2 regions of the Pseudomonas sp. StFLB209 genome follow, and region 1 is predicted to be linked to the other one. Evidence: predicted binding sites of a transcription regulator. Region 1 holds the regulator's gene; the other holds the start of a gene.
What was found. The regulator FliA, encoded in region 1, starts transcription of late flagellar genes. The targets are predictions, from matches to a motif close to CTAAAGTTTNNNNNNNNNNNGCCGNTAA.

Region 2: the regulator FliA is predicted to act here: its motif matches at 1,186-1,213, upstream of PSCI_RS04010 (methyl-accepting chemotaxis protein).

What each region holds. Positions count from the first base shown of each region.
Region 1 is NZ_AP014637.1:3,930,558-3,933,751, forward strand. It holds gene fleN (flagellar synthesis regulator FleN) at 1-467, shown strand, start outside; gene fliA (RNA polymerase sigma factor FliA) at 464-1,204, shown strand; gene PSCI_RS17625 (chemotaxis response regulator CheY) at 1,440-1,814, shown strand; gene PSCI_RS17630 (protein phosphatase CheZ) at 1,835-2,620, shown strand; gene PSCI_RS17635 (chemotaxis protein CheA) at 2,655-3,194, shown strand, end outside.
Region 2 is NZ_AP014637.1:862,396-865,589, forward strand. It holds gene PSCI_RS04000 (TMEM165/GDT1 family protein) at 1-201, shown strand, start outside; gene PSCI_RS04005 (M48 family metallopeptidase) at 205-1,023, opposite strand; gene PSCI_RS04010 (methyl-accepting chemotaxis protein) at 1,315-1,767, shown strand; gene PSCI_RS04015 (SOS response-associated peptidase) at 1,771-2,394, opposite strand; gene PSCI_RS04020 (putative signal transducing protein) at 2,398-2,658, opposite strand; gene PSCI_RS04025 (CPXCG motif-containing cysteine-rich protein) at 2,658-2,840, opposite strand; gene PSCI_RS04030 (1-acyl-sn-glycerol-3-phosphate acyltransferase) at 2,979-3,194, shown strand, end outside.

The DNA.
Region 1 (3,194 bases):
ACACCGCAGCCGGTATCGGTGAATCGGTGGTCAGTTTCGTGCGTGCCGCCCAAGAGGTCTTGCTGGTGGTCTGCGATGAACCGACCTCGATCACCGACGCTTACGCGCTGATCAAACTGCTCAATCGCGACTACGGCATGAACCGCTTCAGGGTCCTGGCCAACATGGCGCAGACGCCGCAAGAGGGTCGTAACCTGTTTGCCAAACTGACCAAGGTGACCGATCGTTTTCTGGACGTGGCCTTGCAGTATGTCGGCGCAGTGCCCTATGACGAATGTGTGCGCAAGGCGGTGCAAAAGCAACGTGCGGTCTACGAAGCCTTTCCACGCTCCAAATGCGCGCTGGCATTCCGAGCCATTGCCCAGAAGGTCGATACCTGGCCGTTGCCGGCCAATCCGCGTGGGCACCTTGAGTTCTTTGTCGAGCGACTTGTTCACCAGACCAGTGCAGCGGGACCGGTTCAATGACAGCCAGCGGTTATCAGATGTACAGCAAGGCATCAAGGAATTCGCAATACGAGTTGATTGAGCGCTATGCGCCACTGGTCAAGCGTATTGCCTACCACCTGCTGGCCCGTCTGCCTGCCAGCGTCCAGGTCGAAGACCTGATCCAGGCGGGCATGATCGGCCTGCTTGAAGTATCGACCAAATACGACTCCACCAAGGGTGCCAGTTTCGAAACCTACGCCGGCATTCGGATCCGTGGCGCGATGCTTGACGAGGTGCGTAAAGGTGACTGGGCGCCGCGTTCAGTGCATCGAAATACCCGGATGGTCAGTGATGCGATTCGCGCTATTGAAGCAAGAACAGGGCGCGACGCTAAAGATCATGAAGTTGCTGCCGAACTCCAGTTAAGTCTTGATGATTATTACGCTATCTTGAACGACACTTTGGGCAGTCGGCTGTTCAGCTTTGACGACCTGCTGCAGGACGGCGAGCATGATGGGCTGCACGAAGATGGCGCCAGCGGTTCGCTGGAGCCGTCGCGCGATCTTGAGGACGAGCGCTTCCAGAAAGCATTGGCCGATGCCATTGCCAATCTTCCGGAGCGTGAGCGTTTGGTGCTGGCGTTGTACTATGACGAGGAGTTGAACCTCAAAGAGATCGGTGAGGTCCTTGGGGTCAGCGAATCTCGGGTCAGCCAGTTACACAGTCAGTGCGCAGCCCGCTTGCGAGGTCGTTTGGGGGAATGGCGGGCGCGCTGACAGATCCATTGGTTTCAGGCCGGCTGTGCAGGGCTTGAGGTGTCGACTACCCGGACAAGGCAGGAGCCTGTCAATCAACTCTACAGGGTTGTTTGCAGGCGATTTGGCCGTGTTCTGGTGTCTGGTGCGTCGAGCGCTGGTTGCACCGGGGGGTTGCTGTACCTGTATTGAGTGAACGGCGGGTCCGGGGAGCGGGCTCGTTAAAGACTGCTTGGAGGTCGAATTGGACAAGAACATGAAAATCCTCATCGTTGATGACTTTTCAACGATGCGGCGGATCATAAAAAATCTGTTGCGTGACCTGGGGTTTACCAATACATCGGAAGCAGATGACGGTCTTACCGCGCTGCCGATGCTGCAAAGCGGTGCCTTTGATTTTCTGGTAACCGACTGGAACATGCCTGGCATGTCGGGTATCGACCTGCTGCGCCAAGTGCGTCAGGACGAGCGCCTGAAGAACATTCCGGTGCTGATGGTGACTGCTGAAGCCAAGCGTGAGCAGATCATTGAAGCGGCCCAGGCCGGTGTGAACGGCTATGTGGTCAAGCCTTTCACCGCCCAGGTATTGCAAGAGAAGATTGAAAAGATCTTCGAGCGCGTCAATAGCTGAGTGCATGCCGCGAGGGCGCTATGGATAACAATGATTCATTGGGTGACTTCGAGTCGACCCTGAAAAAACACGCGCACGAGCTGGTCGCCAGCCTTGAAAAAGGCAAATTCGGCGACGCCGTGCAACTGATCCATGAGCTCAACCAGGCGCGCGACCGCGGCCTGTATCAGGAAGTGGGCAAATTGACGCGTGAGCTGCACAGCGCGATCGTCAATTTCCATATCGATCCGCAGATGCCGCAAGCCGAAGAGGTGTCTCAGATCACTGATGCCGCCGAGCGTTTGTCGTATGTTGTAAGGCTGACCGAGGGTGCGGCCAACCGCACCATGGATCTGGTGGAGCAAAGCACACCGTTGATGAACAGCCTCAGTGACGACGCCAAGGCGCTGAGTGCCGACTGGGGGCGCTTCATGCGCCGCGAAATCGGTGCTGAGGAGTTTCGTGATCTGGCCAAGCGGGTGGACGGTTTCCTGTCGCGTACCGAGAAAGAGAGCCATGCCGTTGCCAGCCATCTCAACGACATTCTGCTGGCCCAGGATTATCAGGACCTTACCGGTCAGGTGATCAAGCGCGTGACGCAACTGGTCACCGAAGTTGAGAGCAACCTGCTCAAGCTGGTACTGATGGCCAGCCATGTCGATCGCTTTGCCGGGATCGAGCATGACCGTGAAGCGATGCAAGCAGAAAAAGATCCGAAAAAACATCTTGCTCAGGGTGAAGGTCCGCAGATTCATGCCGATAAACGGGAAGATGTCGTTTCCGGTCAGGATGATGTGGACGACTTGCTATCCAGCCTTGGCTTCTAAGGTCAGTTGACGGTTAATTTTAGGGAGCACCCCAATGAGCTTCGGCGCCGATGAAGAGATCCTCCAGGATTTTCTGGTAGAGGCCGGCGAAATTCTCGAGCAATTGTCTGAACAACTGGTCGAGCTTGAAAGTCGCCCGGATGACGCGGACTTGCTCAACGCAATTTTTCGCGGTTTTCACACTGTAAAAGGAGGCGCCGGCTTCCTTCAGTTGCATGAGCTTGTCGAGTGCTGCCACATTGCCGAGAACGTGTTCGACATCCTGCGCAAGGGTGAGCGTCGCGTTAACGCCGAATTGATGGACGTGGTCCTCGAAGCACTGGATACCGTCAACAGCATGTTCGGCCAGGTGCGTGAGCGCAGTGACATCACGCCTGCTACCCCTGAGCTGCTGCAGGCACTGTCACGGCTGGCAGAGCCTGAGTCAGCTGACGAAGTGGCTGCGGTGGCAGCGGCTCCGGAGCCGGCGCCGGAACCGGTGGTCGAGGCGGCTGCACCGGCTGCCGGGGAGGCCGGCTCCGACCTGATCACCGACGATGAGTTCGAGCGGCTGCTCGACTCCCTGCACGGCCCG
Region 2 (3,194 bases), 3.1 Mb from region 1:
GCCCAGTACAGCTACCTGTGGCTGGTGATTCTGGGCACCACCCTCGGCATGTTGATCGCCAACGTGCCGGTGGTGCTGGCCGGTAATTTCGCCGCCGAGAAACTGCCCCTGACCCTGATTCGTCGCCTGGCAGCCAGCGCCTTTCTGGTCATGGCGCTGGTTGCGGTGTACAAGGCGATGCAGATCAGCGGCTGGCTGTAGTACTCAGGACTTCTTCGCTTGCTCATAAAGCGGCATGACCTTGGGAATTGCCGCCTGCAGCGAGGCAATGCGGTTCTGCGAGGCCGGGTGGGTACTCATGAATTCCGGCGTCGAACCGCCGGCCTTCTGGGTCATTTTCTGCCACAGCGTGATCGCCGCGTTGGGGTTGTAACCGGCGCGGGCCGACAATTCCAGGCCCAACAGGTCGGCTTCATTTTCGTTGCTGCGGCTGTTGGGCAGGGTCAGGCTGTAATTGACCACGGTATCGGCCAGCGCCAGGCTGTCCTGGCCCAACCCCAGCAACGCGCCAGCGCCCTGTTTGGCCATCGCCACACCATAGGCCTTGGACATCGCCTCGCGGCCATGTTCACGCAGGGCATGGGCGATTTCATGGCCCATAACGGCTGCGATCTCATCGTCAGTGAGGTTAAGGTTCTCGATCAGCCCGGTATAGAAAATGATCTTGCCGCCCGGTCCGCAGTTGGCATTGAGTTCGTCGCTTTTGATCAGATTCACTTCCCACTGCCACTGCGCCGAATCGGCACGCAACTTCGGCGCCTGGGCGATCAGCCGGTCAGCGATGGCATGCACGCGCTTGGCATTGCTGCTGGTGGTATCCAGCACGCCCTTGCTTGAGGCCTCACCGACCGTCTGCTGATAAGACTGGGCATACATGTTGTTGACCTCTTCGGTCGACAGCATGCTGAACATGTACTGCTTGCGCTCTACCCCTACCGAGTCACCGGTGGTGGTGTTAACTGCCTGGCAGCCGCCCAGCAGTACGGCAGCGCCAACGGCGCAAATGGCAAAAGACTGACGCATCACGTAACTCTCCTTACAGGCTTGGCGGTCATCCTAGGCCGTACAGAGCTTGTGCGCCAGCGCTCCGCCAATCGCCCCTTGGTCCGCAAAAAACGCCCGATAGTTCCCTGGCCTGTAACAGACTTGCTGGATCATGCTGCCAGGGTTCGTCGTCGGCCAGGCTTCATGATTTTCCGGCAGCGGGCGATAGTACTAAGAGGGTGTTTACAAAATAGGCGAACGCCGTATTGCCGAGTGCAGCCATTTTGTGGACACCCGCTAAAGAACGGGGCTGTTCGGTCTGGAGTTGCCATGAAGCGCAAGTCGATCCGGTTTTCCATCGCGTCACTGACAGGCACACTGACGCTAGGCATAGCGGCGTTGCCCGGTAGCAGCCTGGTCGGGCTGCTGCCCGGTGTGGCAGGGTTGCTGCTGATCTGGCTGGCCGCCAGCAGGGTCGCGCGCCGCCCACAGCAACAAGCCGACCGCCATGAGGGCATCGCTGATGCCATGAACCTGATACAGCGCCTGCCACACACAGACGTCAATGCTGACGCCCTTCGCCCCCGGATGCGCAACCTTGCCGACCAGGCCAACCTGCTGGCCCTCAACAGCGCCATCCACGCCGCAACGCGGCAGGTACAAGGCCGGGATGTTACCCAAACGCCCGGCCGCACGCGCCCGGTGGTGCCGCGTCAGGACGACACCGACCCGATCCGCCTGGCAGAGCAGCAACGGCGGTTGATCAATCAGTTCAAGGTCTGAAAGCTAGAGAGGCGTGAGGCACTGCGGCCCATTCAGAGCCGGATCATTGATCAGGTTGGCCAGCGGCCGCTCGCGCAGTTGCGTCTGCCGCGCAGCCAGCAAGCCTTGCAAGACGTGCTCCGGGGTCTTCGGGTCTAGCCAGGCGCGCTGGCCGTCTTCGTCGAGTATCAGCGGCCGGCGCTGATCCATGGCCGGCTGAGTGACCACCGCAACGCTCAGCCACTCCTGCTCCTGCACCGGGTAGCGTTCCCAGATGGCCGCGAAAAACAGCGAAGAGCCTTCGGCGGGCGTCAGCCAGAAGGGCTGCTTGCGGGCATTGCCGCGCCATTCATAGAAGCCGTTGGCCGGCAGCAGGCAGCGCCGCTGAGAAAACGCCTCACGAAACATCGGCTGCTCGGCCACGGTTTCGGCGCGGGCATGGGCCGGGGTGCGGCTCAAATCGGTCAGCCAGGCCGGCGTCAGCCCCCAGCGCGCGCGCGCCAGGGTAGGAGCGCCCTGTTCATCGGCACGCAGCATCAAGACCCATTGCGTCGGGGAGATGTTCCACTGTGGCTGCTGATCGGATGGAAACCCCGGTATGGCGGCAAAGTCACGATTCCAGCGAAACAGGGCATAGCGTCCACACATAGTTCAGCACACCAGTACATCAGGAAAACTGTCGGGCTCGTCAGCGTCGACAGGCAAGGCGGCATTGTACGCATTGATCAGCTGCAGTGCCTGTTGCACCTGTTCATCGCAGACCACAATGCCCAGCAGGCCGCTGACCGGCAGATGCCCTGCCCCACCGAGCAGGTCACGGCCGGTCATATGCGCCTCGATGCCCTCGCTGGCCAGCATCGCCAATAGCAGCTCCCCTTCCAGCAAATGCTCAGGTTCGTAGATTCGCTGCATCATTCATTCTCGCTGCGCACATCCAGACTCCAGTGCTCACCATCAGTGCGCAGGTCGAAAACAATCGGCCGACAGCACACCTGGCAATCTTCTATGTACTGCTGATCACCACCAGAAAGATCCAGCAGCGTCTCGACCGGCTCGCCACAATAGGGGCAGTCATAACTCTGTAATTCCTGCATCAGGTCTGCTCCGTAAGATTTGCGTATAATCAGCGTCCGTTCGAAGGCTGATCCTTTTTTGAATCCGGATTTTGCTATCTGTTTATTTCAGACCAGCCTTTTCATACCTGTATCCGTTCCCACCCCCTACAAGAGAGCATGATGGGCGAATTTGATGCCATCCGACCTTATGACGACGCCGAGGTGCCTGCTGTACTGGCGCGTCTGCTTAGCGACAAGGCCTTCCTCGCGACCCTGACCAAGTTCCGCTTTCCGCGCCTGGCCAACACCTTCGGCTGGTTCCTGCAACCGGCCCTGGCCCGCAAACTGCGCAAGGAGTTCGCCGGCATCAATTCGGTGGCGACCCTGCAGGAC